DNA from 4 places in the Geobacillus sp. CAMR5420 genome. Region 4 is predicted to be linked to each of the others. Evidence: riboswitches for the same ligand, from Rfam matches in the RefSeq annotation. Region 4 holds a riboswitch; each other region holds the start of a gene.
What was found. A riboswitch is a leader RNA that binds a small molecule or an ion and turns the genes downstream of it on or off. The one in region 4 is predicted to bind S-adenosylmethionine.
Positions count from the first base shown of each region.

Region 1: it holds a riboswitch for S-adenosylmethionine, as region 4 does, so the genes downstream of both, DI44_RS02020 (methionine ABC transporter ATP-binding protein) here and DI44_RS11885 (methionine biosynthesis PLP-dependent protein) in region 4, are expected to answer to the same signal.
Region 2: it holds a riboswitch for S-adenosylmethionine, as region 4 does, so the genes downstream of both, DI44_RS09650 (hypothetical protein) here and DI44_RS11885 (methionine biosynthesis PLP-dependent protein) in region 4, are expected to answer to the same signal.
Region 3: it holds a riboswitch for S-adenosylmethionine, as region 4 does, so the genes downstream of both, mtnW (2,3-diketo-5-methylthiopentyl-1-phosphate enolase) here and DI44_RS11885 (methionine biosynthesis PLP-dependent protein) in region 4, are expected to answer to the same signal.

Region 1 covers NZ_JHUS01000063.1:48,383-52,539, forward strand. Annotated here, with positions in the region: gene DI44_RS02030 (MetQ/NlpA family ABC transporter substrate-binding protein) at 1-808, opposite strand, end outside; gene DI44_RS02025 (methionine ABC transporter permease) at 824-1,492, opposite strand; gene DI44_RS02020 (methionine ABC transporter ATP-binding protein) at 1,482-2,510, opposite strand; SAM riboswitch class I at 2,598-2,707, opposite strand; gene DI44_RS02015 (hypothetical protein) at 2,781-3,128, opposite strand; gene DI44_RS02010 (thioredoxin family protein) at 3,274-3,591, opposite strand; gene DI44_RS02005 (toprim domain-containing protein) at 3,588-3,947, opposite strand; gene DI44_RS02000 (YusG family protein) at 4,046-4,157, opposite strand, start outside.
Region 2 covers NZ_JHUS01000030.1:72,466-76,622, forward strand. Annotated here, with positions in the region: gene opp4A (oligopeptide ABC transporter substrate-binding protein) at 1-1,711, shown strand, start outside; SAM riboswitch class I at 1,762-1,866, shown strand; gene DI44_RS09650 (hypothetical protein) at 1,917-2,273, shown strand; gene DI44_RS09645 (VOC family protein) at 2,290-2,673, shown strand; gene DI44_RS09640 (PaaI family thioesterase) at 2,854-3,336, shown strand; gene DI44_RS09635 (PaaI family thioesterase) at 3,692-4,108, opposite strand.
Region 3 covers NZ_JHUS01000024.1:53,498-57,654, reverse strand. Annotated here, with positions in the region: gene DI44_RS11570 (methylthioribulose 1-phosphate dehydratase) at 1-383, opposite strand, end outside; gene mtnX (2-hydroxy-3-keto-5-methylthiopentenyl-1-phosphate phosphatase) at 380-1,042, opposite strand; gene mtnW (2,3-diketo-5-methylthiopentyl-1-phosphate enolase) at 1,039-2,280, opposite strand; SAM riboswitch class I at 2,358-2,466, opposite strand; gene DI44_RS11585 (pyridoxal phosphate-dependent aminotransferase) at 2,551-3,738, opposite strand; gene DI44_RS11590 (carbon-nitrogen family hydrolase) at 3,837-4,157, shown strand, end outside.
Region 4 covers NZ_JHUS01000022.1:67,222-71,378, forward strand. Annotated here, with positions in the region: gene DI44_RS11905 (stage VI sporulation protein F) at 1-93, shown strand, start outside; gene DI44_RS11900 (GNAT family N-acetyltransferase) at 211-645, opposite strand; gene DI44_RS11895 (YjcG family protein) at 647-1,168, opposite strand; gene DI44_RS11890 (alpha/beta hydrolase-fold protein) at 1,267-1,995, opposite strand; SAM riboswitch class I at 2,182-2,292, shown strand; gene DI44_RS11885 (methionine biosynthesis PLP-dependent protein) at 2,494-3,597, shown strand; gene metC (cystathionine beta-lyase) at 3,601-4,157, shown strand, end outside.

The sequences.
Region 1 (4,157 bases), on a different contig from region 4:
TTTCTTTAATGAAATCTTGGATTTCTTTCGATTGCAGCACTTCGACAAGCGTTTTGATTTCTTTCCGGTTTTCATCGCCTTTGCGCACCGCAATAATGTTCACATACGGATTGTTTTTCGGCGACTCAACGGCGATCGGGTCTTTCGCCGGGTCCAAACCGGCGTCAAGCGCATAGTTGGCGTTGATCAGCACCGCATCGCCTTCGCCGTTTTTGTAAATTTGCGGCAGAAGCCCGGCGTCGACATCGGCCTTAAATTTTAAATGCTTTGGATTTTCGATGATGTCATTGACTGTCGCTTTCGTTTTATCGACGCCCGGTTTCAATTTAATGAGCCCTTTTTCTTGCAGCATCGATAAAATGCGGCCATGGTCGGCGACCGAGTTGCTCATGATGATCGTCGCGCCGTCCGGCAGTTCTTCAATGCTTTTGTATTTTTTCGAGTATAAGCCGATCGGCTCGATATGAATGCCGCCGGCGTTGACGAAATCATAGCCGTACTCTTTCTTTTGCGATTCCAAATACGGAATGTGTTGGAAATAGTTTGCGTCGATTTGCTTCTCAGCCAGCGCTTTGTTCGGCAAGATGTAATCTTGGAACGTAATGATCTCCAAGTCGATGCCTTTTTTCTTCAAAATCGGTTTCGCTTTTTCCAAAATTTCCGCATGCGGCACGTTCGACGCACCGACTTTCAACTTCACCAATTTGCCGTCTTTGCCGCCTTCCGCGCTGTCGTTATTGTTGCCGCCGCATGCCGCCAAAGCGAGCACGAGAATGGCGGCGAGCAACACACCCAACCATTTCTTCATCAGTTGTTTCCCCCTTTATCGTTTATCGATTTTCGAAGTGACAAAGTCACCGATCAGCTGAATGATAAATACAATGACCAACACCAATACGGTTGCGACAAATGTCACATCGTTATGGTTGCGCTGGAACCCTTCCAAATACGCCAAGTTCCCAAGCCCGCCGGCGCCGATGGCTCCAGCCATCGCTGTATAGCTGACGAGCGACACCGCCGTCACCGTAATGCCGGAGACAAGCGCCGGCAATGACTCCGGCAGCAGCACTTTCCAAATGATCGTCCACGTTGAGGCGCCCATCGCTTGGGCTGCTTCGATGACGCCTTTATCAATTTCGCGAAGAGCGATTTCGACCATGCGGGCGTAAAACGGCGCGGCCCCAATGACCAAAGCCGGCAGCGCCGCATTGGCGCCAAGCATCGTCCCGACGAGCCATGTTGTAAACGGAATGAGCAAAATGATCAAAATAATAAACGGAATAGAGCGGAAAATGTTCACAAACGCCGCAACCACGGTATTGACAAACCGGTTTTCCCATAGGTTGCCCTTCGCTGTCAAAAATAGAAGCAAGCCAAGAACGATTCCGAGGACGAAAGTGGCCGCCACCGCCACTCCCGTCATATACAGCGTCTCGACCGTCGCCGCCCACACCGTCTCCCATTGCACGTTCGGCAGGAGGTTAGCGAGCATCGTGAATCACCTCCACCGCCACCTGCTGGCGTTGAATATAGTCAAGCGCCCGGTCGATTTCATCCCTCGCCCCGTCGAGGTGCACAAACAGCACCCCATAGGCGCCTTGATGGGTTTGCGAAATTTTCCCTTGCAAAATGTTGACATCGACGGCAAATTGCCGCACGACCTGGCTGATGAGCGGCTTTCCGGCTGCCGCGCCGACGAACGTCAGCTGCGCGATCAGCCCGCTCGGGTATTGGCCAAACAAATGGGAAATCGCCTCTTCCGTCTCCTCGGGCTCGATCAGCTGCTTGACGAACCGTTTCGTAATCGGCTGCTGCGGGTTGCGGAACACATGCAACACTTCGCCTTGCTCGACGATTCGGCCGCTTTCCATCACCGCAACGCGGTCGCAAATTTTGCGGATGACGTGCATTTCATGGGTGATCAGCACAATCGTCAGCCCGAGACGCTTGTTGATGTCAACGAGCAAGTCCAAAATCGCATCGGTCGTCTGCGGGTCCAACGCCGATGTCGCCTCGTCGCACAGCAAGACTTTCGGGTTGTTGGCGAGCGCCCGGGCGATGCCGACCCGCTGCTTTTGCCCGCCGCTCAGCTGCGACGGGTAGGCATCCTCGCGCCCGGAAAGGCCGACAAGCTCGATCAATTCATCCACCCGCTTGTTCCGCTCCTCTTTCGGGACGCCGGCAATTTCAAGCGGAAAGGCAATGTTTTCCCTGACTGTGCGAGACCAAAGCAAGTTGAAATGCTGGAAAATCATCCCGATTTCTTGGCGCGCCTTGCGCAGCTCCCGCCCTTTCACGCGCGTCATATCGCGCCCGGCGACGACCACCCGGCCGCTCGTCGGCTTCTCGAGCCCATTGAGCAAGCGGATGAGCGTACTTTTCCCAGCGCCGCTGTAGCCGATAATGCCGAAAATTTCTCCTTCGCGAATCTCAAGCGACACATTGTCGACGGCTGTGACCGAACCGTTGGCCGCTTGATAGATTTTCGTCACTTGTTCGAGTGTAATCATCGTTTCACCTTCCTCCCCAAGCGGCAGAGCGCAAAAAGAAAACCTTTCTGCCCGCAGAGAACAGAAAGGTATTGTGCACCATTCCGTCTCTTATCTCTCAAAGCAGGCCGCTTTGTGTGAATTGGCACCATTTCAGCACATGCGCTGACGGTTGCCGGGCTTCATTGGGCACATCCCTCCACCTCTCTTGATAAGAGCGCAACAATCGCCTATTCAATTGACTACGAATGTGATTGTATCATTGTCTGTCGAAGCGTGTCAACATCTTTTTTATCCGACGTCCCGATAAGGCTTAGCCAAATGGAGGAGCGACTCAAGCAGCAACAGATGACGAAAGCTTCCCGATACATGCACTTCGCGCAGCCGGACGAGCTGCTGCAGCTTCAGTTCGCCGTTCAGCAGGGACGCGAGCGCCTCTTTGGAACCGCGCACCGTCAATGTTTTCCGTTCATCGTTTTCCATCCCTCTAGCGGCTGATTCCTTGCCGATCAACAGCAAGGCGGTTTCGTCATCACTTTCAAACCGAACATACAGCTGCTCATCCGGCAAAATCGGCACCAAATGGCGCAACACTTGCATCCGTTCCACGAACTGCCCAACTAATTCACGCATTTCCATGGATATCCCCTCCCCATTTTTATTTTTTTCACTTCCACCTGAAGAGGAGAAATCCTTTACAAAAATCTCGACAACCCGTTGACGAACGAGCGCCGTTTTTGTCATTTCCCAAGAAATGTGTCAAACAGCGTCAAAAAAAGGCGAATCATCGGGACGGCAAGCAGGCTTGAATCACTTCGTACAAATACGGAACGGAATGAAAGGCATACCACTTGCCTGCGACCGTTCCGTCCCTAAAAAGAAGCAGGCAAGGAACGCTTTCAATTTTCCACGCAACGGCCTGCTCAGGGATATAGTTGATGTCCGTTTCGTAAAACGGCAGCGCCGGAAACAACTGCTCCACCACCGTGAGCATCCGCCGCGCCAGCTGGCACGTGCCGCACAGCGGGGTATACAAGTAAAGGGCCAGAAGCGGCTCGACTTCCACCACTCGCATGACATCGTTTCGGTCGATCGCTTTCACTCGCCTCTTCCCCTCATGAGCGATTCGATGCGGACGTCGAAACGAGCGCGCAACAGCACTTGCGCCAAGTGCCAAGGCGGAGCGGCCGCCACTTCGCGATACGCCCGGTCAATGTAAAGATGCTCCGCCTCTGGAAACATGCGGCGAAACTGCCGGCGCAATTTTTCTCCCGCCTCATCGGCATCGGCCAAGACGTATACATCGCATCCTTCCAGCTCATCGGCCAGCTCCTCAAGGCGCGCATCACTGATCGTGCCGTTTGTGCAGACGATGACGACTGGTTCGTTCAGCACCGCCGCCACTTTTTGCTTGTCTGATCGCCCTTCGACGATGATCACTTTTTCCACGCGTCGCATGTCCGACCCACCTAACTTCAAATGAGGATACTATTATTGTATGTCTTGCGCCGGCCAAATGTTGAAAATGAAAAGCAACGGCCATCCACCGTTGCCTTTCAACACCAGCCCGCTTCCCCGTCGCAATCGACATATTTTTGGTCCGGCTCAACGGTAGCGGTCACCTGTTTGTAAATTCTTCCGTTTTGTTCGGTATACCCCTTTTTCAAC
Region 2 (4,157 bases), on a different contig from region 4:
AACGAGCGGAAAGGGCAACAATAACGAAAAACCGGCGGCTCAGAAGGAAGACATCAGCAAATTCCCGATGACGGTGAAAAACGACGGGAAAATCATCGACGGCGGCGTGTTGAAATACGGCCTTGTGTCCGATACGCCGTTTGAAGGGACGCTCAGCTATGCATTCTACACCGGAGCGCCCGACGCAGAGATTTTGCAATTTTTTGACGAGTCGCTTTTCCGGACGAACGGTGACTATGAAATTACAAATGATGGGGCTGCCACGTATGAGTTGTCGGATGATAAAAAGACGATGACAATCCATATTAAAGACAATGTGAATTGGCATGACGGCCAGCCGGTGACCGCTGAAGACTTGGAGTATGCGTATTTGGTCATCGGCCATAAAGATTACACCGGCGTCCGCTATGGCGATGCGCTCATCCAAGGGATCGTCGGGATGGAAGAATATCACAGCGGCAAAGCGGATAAAATTTCCGGCATTAAAGTCATCGACAAAAAGACGTTGACGATCACATGGAAACAGGCCAATCCGTCGGTGTTGACCGGCATTTGGGCGTATCCGCTGCCGAAGCATTACTTGAAAGACATTCCGATCAAAGACTTGGCGAAATCGGATAAAATCCGGAAAAACCCGATCGGGTTCGGTCCGTTTAAAGTGAAGAAAATCGTTCCGGGCGAGTCGGTAGAGTTTGTTCGCAATGATGACTACTGGGCTGGCAAACCGAACTTGGAAGGCGTCATTTTGAAAGTCGTCAGCCCGCAAGTCGTCCTGCAAGCGCTGAAAAAAGGCGAAATTGACGTCGCTGAGTTCCCGACTGACCAATATTTGAACGCGAAAGGGACGAAAAACATTCAGTTTATCGGTAGAGTGGATTTGGCGTACAACTATATCGGCTTTAAACTCGGCCATTGGGATGCGAAAAAGCAGGAAAACGTAATGGACAATCCGAAATTCCAAAACAAAAAACTGCGCCAAGCGATGGCGTATGCCATCAACAACCAAGAGGTGGCTGACCGCCTGTATCATGGCTTGCGCTTCCCGGCGAACACGCTCATTCCGCCGTCGTTCCCGGGCTATCATGACAGCTCCATCAAAGGATATACGTACAATCCGGAAAAAGCGAAACAATTGCTGGATGAAGCGGGATATAAAGATGTGGATGGCGATGGCCTCCGCGAAGATCCAAACGGCAAAAAATTCAAGATCAACTTCTTGGCGATGAGCGGTGGGGACATCGCTGAACCGCTGGCCAAATTTTATATGCAATGCTGGAAAGATGTGGGCCTCGATGTTCAGCTTGTAGACGGACGCTTGGCGGAGTTCAACTCCTTCTACGATATGGTCGAAAAAGACGATCCGAAAGTGGATGTCTACGCCGCCGCTTGGGGAACTGGAACGGACGTCGACCCGTACGGATTGTACGGCCGCAACGTCATGTTCAACTACTCGCGCTGGGTGAATGAGAAAAACGATGAACTGTTGGAAAAAGGCCATTCCGAACAGGCGTTTGACAAAGAATATCGTCGGAAAATTTACAGTGAATGGCAAAAGCTGATGAACGAAGAAGTGCCGGTCATCCCGACGTTGTATCGTTCGGCCATTTATGCCGTCAACAACCGCGTCGCCAACTTCACGGTCGATCCGGGCTCGAAACTGACGTGGAAAGATGTCGGCGTCACGTCCGAGCAACCGGAAGTCGAACAATGACGATTGTTGCCTTTGATGATGTATGATAAGATAGAAGATAAATTGCATACGTCTTATCAAGAGTGGGCGAGAGAACGGGCTTGATGACCCCACAGCAACCTGCCGCAGGCAAGGTGCTAACACCCGCAAAGCGGTTTCGCTTTGGATGATAAGAACGGCTCATGGCCCCTTTCGCATCATTCCGAGGCGAAGGGGGTTTTTGTCGATGGGAGGTGAAGGAGAAACAGTGGAGGAGGCGGTTTCGCTCCGCGCTTGCATGGCCGCTCATCTCCCTGCCGCAGCGTTCGCCGTTTGTGTCATGCGCTGTGTGCAGGCGGAGCTCATCCGGTTTGACCCTAAGGCGGCGGTGCATGTCGACCGTGGGGACGGATACGTTCATTTGTATGGGGAAGCGCAAGGAACAGCCTTTTCGTTGTTGTTGACCGACAGCGAGGCGGACGAATGGAAGGCGGACGGACCGTACGCCCTTGACCGCTACATATGGACAGAGCTTGGGAAAAAAGGGATTTTCCCGATGCAGATGACGCCGTATTTACAAGCAGTATGGTTAACTGAGTCATAGAAAGGAAGAGGGACGAATGGCAGTCAAAAAATTTGAACATGTCGGCATTCAAGTGAAAGACATCGAAGCATCGAAAGAGTTTTATCAAAATGTTGTCGGCTTAGAGCTGCTCGACGAAATGATTCATACGAACGGCACGATGAAATTGGCGTTTTTAGGGATTGGCGGCTCGATCATTGTCGAGCTGATCGAAGGATACAATCCGGATTTGCCGACGGAAGGAAAAGTGCACCATGTGGCGTTTACGGTGGAAGGCATTGAGCAGGAGAAAGAACGGCTTCAGTCGCTCGGTGTGCCGCTTGTGTGGGAAGAAATAACGACACTTCCGAACGGAGCAAAATATTTGTTCTTCCTCGGGCCCGACGGCGAATGGATCGAGTTTTACGAGCCTGCTCGATAAATGGCGTCACGCTAGGCGGCCAGCTGTTTGGGCCGCCTATGAATTTGCCGTCTGGCGATTGGCGCTTCGTTCCATTTTTCTTCGTATGGCCTTGCCTGCCGCTAGACAACAACCGTCCATGTAGGAGTCGTCGTCTTCTCGATTCAATGGTATACTAGAAAAAGAGAGGGGGAGGATGACGTGGAAGAAATGATCGTGCACGCGATTCAAGACGACTACCCTGATGAATTCGCCTGGTGCTACGGCTGCGGGCGTCTGAATGAACAAGGCCACCATTTTCGCACCGGGTGGCGGGGCGACAAAACGGTGACGGTGTATACGCCGCGTCCGGAACATACGGCGATTCCAGGGTTTGTGTACGGCGGGCTGATCGCCTCGCTCATTGATTGCCACGGCACCGGTTCAGCGGCGCTTGCCTTGCATCGGAAAAACGGCCATGAACCAGGGAGCGGGGAAACGCCGCCGCGCTTTGTCACTGCGTCGCTTCACGTCGATTTCGTCAAGCCGACGCCGCATGGAGTGCCGCTTGTCGCCGTCGGCACTGTGACGGAGATTCATCCGAAAAAATGGAAAGTGGACACCGAAGTGTTCGCCAACGGCGAACTGTGCGCCCGCGGGCAAGTCGTCGCCGTCGTAATGCCGAAAACGTTTGTCCGTGGGTAACAAGCAACAAAAGGCGCCGGAGAGCGGCTGTTTTTGACAGCGCTTTCTCCGGCGCTTGGCAACTGGTCGAAAACGGCTGCGCCTCACCTCGTTTCGCCATTGAGGACTGATGATGTCATGAAAAAGGCAACTCGACAACGCCTCTTCTCAAGTGGGGAAACCTTGTGAAATTGGTTCTCCTTTTTCAACAAAACCACCGATTTGGCGAACATCATCGTTTTTCACCGGTTTTCTCGGATTCCTCTGATCATCGCTTTCCATGCGTTTCAAAACAACAACAGCAGCTGCTGTTTGGCCTCGTCGAATCCAAGGAGAACGAGCATGCGCAAAAACGCCTTTTGGAGATCCATCACCTTCACGGTTTGTCCATGATCAGCACCGACGACGTGGCGCTCGCCACCTCTTTGCCGTTTTGCCGCACGATGGCGGTTACATAGGCGACGGTTTTCCCGAACTTTTCCACCCGCGCCTCGATTTCGGCTTCTCCAGCCGCCGCTGGGCGGTGAAACGTCGTCTGCAAGTTGATGGAGGCGTGCATTTGGTCATCGCGAAGCAAGGTCGTCACTGCATACGCCATGAGAATGTCCGCCGCCGCCCCGACGAACCCGCCCATAATCACCCCGTTGCCGTTGAGCAGCGATTCGCTGATTGTCCATACGCCTTTCGCATAGCCGTCTCGGGCTTCCGTCAGGCGGACGCCGAGCGTTTCGTCGCATGGGGGCGGCGCGCTTTGACCGGCGATGACAGCGTGCAAGTTGGTCATTGGCTTCATGTGGAACACCCTTTCTGTTGTCAATCATGTTTTTTTATTCGCCAAACGG
Region 3 (4,157 bases), on a different contig from region 4:
CCGAACGCCTTGATGATTTCCTGGCCGGAAAAGACCGCTTCCCCGTTTTGCGCATACAGTTCAGAAATCAAATTGTTGTCCACGGTATGAACGTGCAAGACGCAACCGGCGTTTGTGCGGTTGTAAATTTCCACATGCAGCAGCGTCTCCGCTGATGGCTTTAAATGTGTTTTCTCCGCTGGTCGGCCGGCAGCGTCAACGAGCAAGAAGTCCTCATCCGTTTGCTTCCGCTTATCCTTGCCGCTCGCTGTCACCAAAAACGTCAACGGGTCGTCCGTCACTTTGATCGACAAATTGCCGCTTGTTGCGAAAAACCAATCGCGGGCGGCGAGCTCGGCTTTCACTTCCGCAAGCTCGTTCCACTTTTTCACGACAATGCTCATACGATCACCTCCATTCGCTGCAACGCATCCATCACGTCAAAAAACGTCGCAAATGGCGCGTGCGGCAGGTCAAGCTCTTGACATTTTTCAAGCAGAAAATCGCGCGCCAGCACATAGTCGGCTTGCCTGGCCACCGCCAAGTCGGTGATCGAATCGCCGATGACGACGTGATACCCGTCCGGGCGGGCAAGCCTGCGCAATAGCGACGGCTTGCAGCAGCCGCAGCCGTTTTGGCACCGGCTGTCACATGCATGCGGCCATGTGATGCGGATCGTCTCACCGCTGAAATCGGAGCCGTTGCAAAAAATGCGCTCCGGTTCAATGAGCCCTTCAAGCAGCGGATAGACGAAAAAGTCGATGCCGCCGCTCACGATATAGAGCGGGATGCTTTGCTCTTTTGTCCATGCGACAAACTCGCGGAACCCTTCGCGCAAGCGGGCGGTGCTAAGCAAAAAGTCAACAATCTCCCCTTTCAGCGCTGACGGAAGAAGCGAAAACATTTTTCCGACGCCTTCCTGAACGGAGATGCGCTGGGCGAGAATGTCGTCCTTTAGCGCCTCCCACTCCGGCGGGGCGAACTGTTTCATAATCGCGATGATGTTGTCGTTTTCCGTGATCGTGCCGTCAAAATCGCAAAAAAGAACGAGTTGTTTCGTCATGCTTCCACCTCAATAGCGCCCCAGCGGTCGATCGCCTTTTGCAGCGCCTCGTTGTCTTTCGCCGCTTCACGAAGCGGACGGCCGACCAGCGCTGCGTCGATGGCGGCGCGAAACGCCTTTCCGCCGCCGATCGCCCCGTCCGGGTGGCCGTGGATGCCGCCGCCGGCGTTGACGACGCTGTCAAGGCCAAAATCGCGGACAAGGAGCGGCACCAATCCCGGGTGAATGCCGGCCGACGGAACCGGAAACGCCCGGGCAAACGGCTCTTGGTCGTCGGTGAGCGCCCTTGCGATGCCAAGCGCCTGCTCACGCTCCAAGGCCACGCTGCCATACGGCGACGGGAACAGGACAAAGTCGGCGCCGGCGAGCCGCAAAAGCTTTCCAAGCCAAAGCGAAGGAGCCACCCCATAAAACTCCGACGGCGTAACAGCGCCGCTGAACGCCGGGTGAGCCATAATCGGCACCGCAATCTCCTCATCCTCGCGCAACGCCTGCAACACGTCAAGCCCATAAGCGAAGACGTTAAACAACAGCACATCAGCGCCAAGCTCAGCCGCCCGTTTCGCTTTTTCTTTCAGTTCAAACGTTTTGCCGGTCAAGTTGACGGCATACAGCGTCCGCTTGCCTGTTTGTTCGTACACTTCCTGAAGCGCCGCCTTGCCCTCGGTGATCCGCTTTTCAAACGGAAGAAGTTCGCTGTCAAACAAAATTTCATCGTCTTTGACCAGGTCAACGCCGCCGAGCGCCTGTTTTTTCAATTCCGACGTCAAGTACGCCAAATCGCGGCCGATCATGCCTTTAAAAATGCTCATCAACAGCGGGCGGTCGTACACTCCGACCTTTTCGCGAATGCCGGCGATGCCAAAGCGCGGCCCCGGAAACTGCCGCTTCCATTCTTCCGGAAATGCCAAATCAAGCAACCGCACTTCCCCGTCAAGCGACAGCTTGCCGAACGTCGTCACCAACAATGCCGGCAAATCGGCGCTGAAGTTGACGGTCGGGTAAGCGATTTTGACGATTGCCCGCTTCAACCGCTTGCCGAAATAGGCGTTTACCCGCTCGCTCTCGTCAAGCTCTTCGATCGCAACGACTTCCCCTTTATGCTTGCGAAGCTGGTCTTGCTCCAGCTGCGGCAAGTCGGTCCATGTGCCGACTGTCAAGCCGAGCGCGATTCCTTCCGCCTTTTGGCGAATATCGTGTTCATCATGAAGCAAATACGTCGCAATGACTGCACTCATCGTCCATCCCTCTTTCAATATATGGCGAAATAAAAAAGCCCCTTCCTAAGAAGAGGCGTCACTCATCCATGGCGCTCTTCTTATCTCTCAGCGTTTCCGCTGCAAGAATTAGCACCGTGCTTGGCGCGCGCCAAGCCGGTTGCCGGGCTTCATTGGGCTCGTCCCTCCGCCTGCTCTTGATAAGAAAGCCTGCTCGTTTATGCACTTGTCAAACAATTGGCAAATTTACTTTGAATTATGACATCGCCGATTGGCGTTGTCAATCATTTTTCAAAAATTTTTTTCGAACAATCCAAGGCGGCCGATCCGCTCCGCTGCTTCGCGAAGCCGCGCTTCATCGGTCAAGAGGCCGACGCGCACATACCCTTCGCCGTGCTCGCCGAACCCGATGCCTGGGGCGACGGCGACATGCGCCCGCTCAAGCAGCATGTCGGCAAACTCAGCGGATGATATGCCTTTTGGCAGCGGAAGCCAGGCGAAAAACGACCCATATGGCGCCGGCGCTTCCCAACCGATCTCGCAGAGCGCAGCGATGAACGCATTGCGGCGCGCCTCATACAATGCGACCAACTCCGTGACACAATCTTGCGGACCAAGGAGCGCCGCGGCGGCCGCTTCTTGGATGGCGCCGAACAAGCTGACATACAAATGATCCTGCAAAAGCTCAAGCGCCCGAATGATCCGCTCGTTGCCGACGGCAAACGCCACACGCCAGCCGGCCATATTGTATGTTTTCGAAAACGTATAAATTTCGACGCCGACGTCTTTCGCCCCATCGGCTTCCAGGAAGCTGACCGGTTTCCGGCCGTCAAAGCCGATCGCCCCATAAGCGAAATCGTGCACGACGGCAATGCCGTGCTTGGCGGCAAACGCCACCGTCTCCGCGAAAAATTCCTTTGTCGCCGTCGCACCGGTCGGATTGTTCGGATAGTTTAAAAACATGAGCTTCGCTCGGTCGGCGACCGACTCCGGAATGGCTTCGTAATCCGGTAAGAATCCGTTTTCCGAAGAAAGCGGCATCATCTCCATCCGCGCGCGGGCAAGCGCGATCCCCGACCAATAGTCCGGATAGCCCGGGTCCGGGACAAGCACCACATCGCCCGGGTTGACGAGGCAAAGCGGCAGCTCGACAAGCCCGGCCTTGCCGCCGAACAAGATGGCGACCTCGCGGGCCGGGTCGATCGTCACCCCGTACTCGCGCGCGTAAAACGCCGCTACGGCTTCTTTCAAAAACGAGTAGCCTTGAAACGGCGAATATTTATGGTATTTTGGGTTCGCGGCTGCCTTCTGCATCGCTTCGACAATGTGCGCCGGCGTCGGCTGATCCGGATTGCCCTGCCCTAAGTTGATCACATCATAACCCGCCTTGATCTTCGCACCGACTTTCGCCACGAGCGAGGCGAAAAACTGCTTCGGCAGCTGTTCAAGCAGTTCGGAAAAGGGAAATTCGATCGTCATCGTCCACACCTTCTCAAAAATTCTTGAAATTCTAGTGCAACATCATATATCGTTAAAAGCAAAATGTAAAGAAAAATTTTTTTCCGAGGTGAACGCTCATGACGATCCGCATCGCCTGCCTGCAGCTTGACATTGCATTTGGCGATCCAGCAAAAAACGAACAGCAAGCCGAACAGGCCGTGGAATCCGCTGCCAAAGACGGCGCTGACATCATCGTGCTGCCAGAGTTATGGACGACCGGCTACGATTTGACGCGCCTGGATGAAATTGCCGACGAAGGCGCCGAACGGGCGAAGGCGCTCGCTTCCCGATTGGCGCAAACGTACGGCGTCCATTTCGTCGCTGGTTCGGTCGCCAAAAAAACAGCCGCCGGCGTGACAAACACGATGATCGTGGCCGACCGTCATGGCCAAATCGTC
Region 4 (4,157 bases):
GAACTTGAGGATCAAATCGTCAAGGCGATCGTCCATAACGGCAAGCAAATTGATTTCAATACGATCGCCAATATGCTGAACAACAAAAAGTAAGCAAAAGGGAGCTTGCGTGCGCACAGCTCCCTTTTGCTCTGCTTGGCTCAGGAGAGCGAAACGATGTTCGATGATCCCAAGCCTTGGATCAGTGTAGACGAGGCTGTTCTATGGCCATCATTCGAGCGATTTCACCATCGTGACATGTGGGATGCCGGCGTCCATAAAGACGCCGGAGACGGTCGTATAGCCGAGCTTTTGGTAAAACGGTTCTGCGTGCGTCTGGGCGTTCAGTTTCGCCGTTTTCGCCCCTTTTGTTTTCGCCAGCTGTTCGATCGCTTCCATCACCATCCGTCCGGCGCCGCGGCCGCGGTAGGACGGCAGGACGCAAATGCGCTCGATTTTGCCGACGCCTTCGTCAATGAAACGGAGTCGCCCAGCACCCACCGGTGTTTGGCCATCATACAGGACGAGGTGGAACGAGTCGTCCTCGAATGCGTCGATTTCCTCGTCTTCCGGCACGTTTTGCTCCTCAATGAATACGAGCCGGCGGACGCGCAAGGCGTCTTCGTACAAAGCGCGATCTTGCGTTGTGCCAATCGCAATGTTCATCTCAGACCGTTTCCTTTCCTCCGACGATAAACGTTTCATAGACGGTCCACGAGCCGTTTTCCAGCTGATAGAGAAGATGGAAGCGGTCGACGGTCTCCTCGAAGTGCACATCTTGCAGCTTCAGCTGGCTGTAGACGTCCGCATATTCTGCGCCCGGCAAATCGCGGCCGATCGTAATGTGAGGCACGAACACAAACTCCGGCTTTCCGGCGAACAAGCCGCTGTGCAGTTGTTCATGAAGGCGCTCGAGCACGTCGTTTGGTTCCACCTTCAAATAAATGATGTTGCTTGTCGGGTAAAACGAGCTGAATTTCGTCACTTTGATCGGAATGGGAGGTGTTTCCGCCGCAATGCGGCGCAACTCTTTCGCCATTTTTTTTATTTGCTCCTCATCCGCTTCAAATGGGTATTTCAGCGTAATATGCGGCGGGATGAGGGCGTAATGGCTGTCGTACCGTTTCCGGTACGAGTTGGCGAAGTCCTGAATCCGTTTTGGCGGAAAGATCACAATGCCGTACTTCATTTTGTTTTCCCTCCTTGAACCAGTTCTTTTTCCATGCACAGGAAACGCACGGAATGGATGCGGCGGCTTCGACATCTTTGAAGTTGCTCCGTTTTGTCCTATAATGATAAAACAGCGGCTACGGCCCGGGGTACATCCGGCTGCCAATACGTCCACGCATGGCCGCCTTCGAACTCATGGTACGTATAAGCAAACCTTTTTTCCATAAACAAGTCCCGCGCCATTCGATTCGGGGTGATAAAATCGCGCACATGGCCATCCGTCGTTTTCACCGCTGTTTCCTCTGTGCCAACAGAATGGTAAAGCGAAAGGAGCGATGGATCGCGGAATGAGCGGATGCGCGCCAATACCGAGTCATCGATATAGGGGGACTGCATGGCGATTTTCCCAAATGTATGCGGATACAACAACCCGGCTAGAAGCGACACCGTTCCGCCGAGCGAATCGCCGATCAGCGCCCGGCCTTTGCCCATTTGGTATGTCGGCAGTTCGCGGTCCAAAAACGGGACGAGCTCATGGGCTAAAAAACGAAGGTATGCTTCGTGCTTTCGTCCTTCCGGGTGGTATTTCTCGTAGCGGTCGTTGACGTTCCGATACGGGATGCCGACGACGATCGTCCGGTCGATTGTTCCTTCTTCCATCAGCGTTTCGATGACGGTTTTCATTTTTCCATACATAAAATAATCTTTGCCGTCTTGCGCGATTAATAAAGAATATTTGTAAAGCGGCGAAAAATTGCTTGGCAAGTAGATGAGCAGTTCGATTTCTTCTTGCAGCTCTCCGCTGTACAACTTGCAGTCGCGCATCGTTCCTGTTGCTGTCGCCATGACCATCCTCCATGAAAGCGTAAGTTCATCTGTTATTGTAACATATTTGCGCCCAAAGATGTTAATGAAGGGCTCGAATTTTTCGCGAATTTGCCGAATCGCACCGCTGACAAAAAAATGGCTTGCAAAAACGTGGGGAATGCGTTACATTTTTATTAAATTTAAAAAAATTGAATACGCGTCCCATTCTTATCAAGAGAAGCGGAGGGAACTGGCCCAATGAAGCTTCAGCAACCAGCCGCCCGGCGGCCAGGTGCTAAATCCAGCGAATTGAGCATTCAATTCGGCAGATAAGAAGAAGCATGACCATGTGCGTATGGAAAAGTCTTCTTCTTAGAAGACTTTTTTTATTTACTCAAGCGGCCGCTTCCATCAACCGCGAGGCGGTTTCGGACGAAGGCGCTTGGCCGCTGCCCAACGGACAGTGGTGCTTCGTTGGGCATTAAGTGGTCGGCCGTTGATCCATGATGGAATTTTCAGCAGAAGGAGAGAGATGAGATGGAGAAACTGGAGACGTTGTTAGCGCAAATTGGCAACCGGAGCGAAACGGTGACGGGGACGGTCAACCCGCCGGTTTATTTTTCCACCGCCTACCGCCATGCCGGCATCGGAGAGTCGACCGGGTTTGACTACATCCGCACCGGCAACCCCACGCGCAAAATCGTCGAAGAAGCAATCGCGAGACTGGAAGGCGGCGACCAAGGCTATGCGTTCAGCTCCGGCATGGCCGCCATTCAGACGGTGCTCGCCTTGTTTGAGAGCGGAGATGAGTTTCTCGTATCGGCCGACCTTTACGGCGGCACGTACCGCCTGTTTGAGCGCGGCTGGCGCAAGTATGGTCTTGGATTCCATTACGTCGATTTTGCTGATCTCGCTGCGGTGGAAGCGTGTATCACCGAAAAAACGAAAGCGATTTTCCTGGAAACACCGACGAACCCGCTTATGCATGAGACCGATATCCGCGCCGTCTCCGAATTCGCCAAGCGGCATGGGCTTTTGTTGATCGTTGACAACACGTTTTATACACCGGTGCTTCAACGCCCGATCGAACAAGGCGCCGATATTGTCATCCACAGCGCCACGAAATATTTAGGCGGCCATAACGACGTGTTGGCTGGCCTTGTCGTCGCCAAGGGCGAGGAGCTCTGTCAACGCCTGGCCGAGTATCAGAACGCCATCGGCGCGGTTTTGTCGCCGTTTGATTCGTGGCTGTTGATTCGCGGGATGAAAACGCTGGCGCTAAGGATGCGCCAGCATGAAGAAAACGCCAAGCGCATCAGCGCCTTTTTGCGCGAACATGAAGATGTTACAGACGTCTTATATCCAGGAAGAGGCGGGATGCTGTCGTTCCGGATTGCCGATGAAAAGTGGGTGAACGGGTTTTTAAAAAGCTTGCGCCTCATTACGTTCGCGGAAAGCCTGGGCGGAGTCGAAAGCTTTATTACGTACCCAGCGACGCAGACGCATGCGGACATTCCTGAGGAAATCCGCATCCAAAACGGTATTTGCAACCGGCTGCTCCGTTTCTCGGTCGGCATTGAGCACGCTGACGATTTGATCGCCGATTTGGCGCAGGCATTGAAAAACATGAAAGAGGTGTAAGCGATGGAACAGGAATGGGCGTTTTCGACGAAACTGCTCCATAACGAATGGAAAGTCGACCGCGAAACGGGGGCGGTGAGCGTGCCGATCCAGCACGCCTCCACGTTCCATCAGTTCGATTTCGATTCATTCGGCAAATACGACTACAGCCGCTCCAGCAACCCGACGCGCGAGGCGCTTGAGGAAACGATCGCGGCGTTAGAAGGCGGAACGCGCGGGTTTGCGTTCGCCTCTGGCATGGCGGCTATTTCAACGGCGTTTTTGCTTCTCTCAAAAGGCGACCACGTGCTCGTGACCGAAGACGTCTACGGCGGCACGTACCGGATGATTACGGAGGTGCTCGGCCGCTTTGGCATTGAATATACGTTTGTCGATATGACCGATTTAAACGCAGTGGCGGAAAACATCCGGCCGAACACGAAAGTCATTTATATGGAAACGCCGTCCAATCCATTGTTAAAAGTGACCGATATTCAAGGCGTCGTCAAGTTGGCGAAGGCGCATGGCTGTTTGACATTCTTGGATAATACGTTCATGACGCCGGCGTTGCAGCGGCCGCT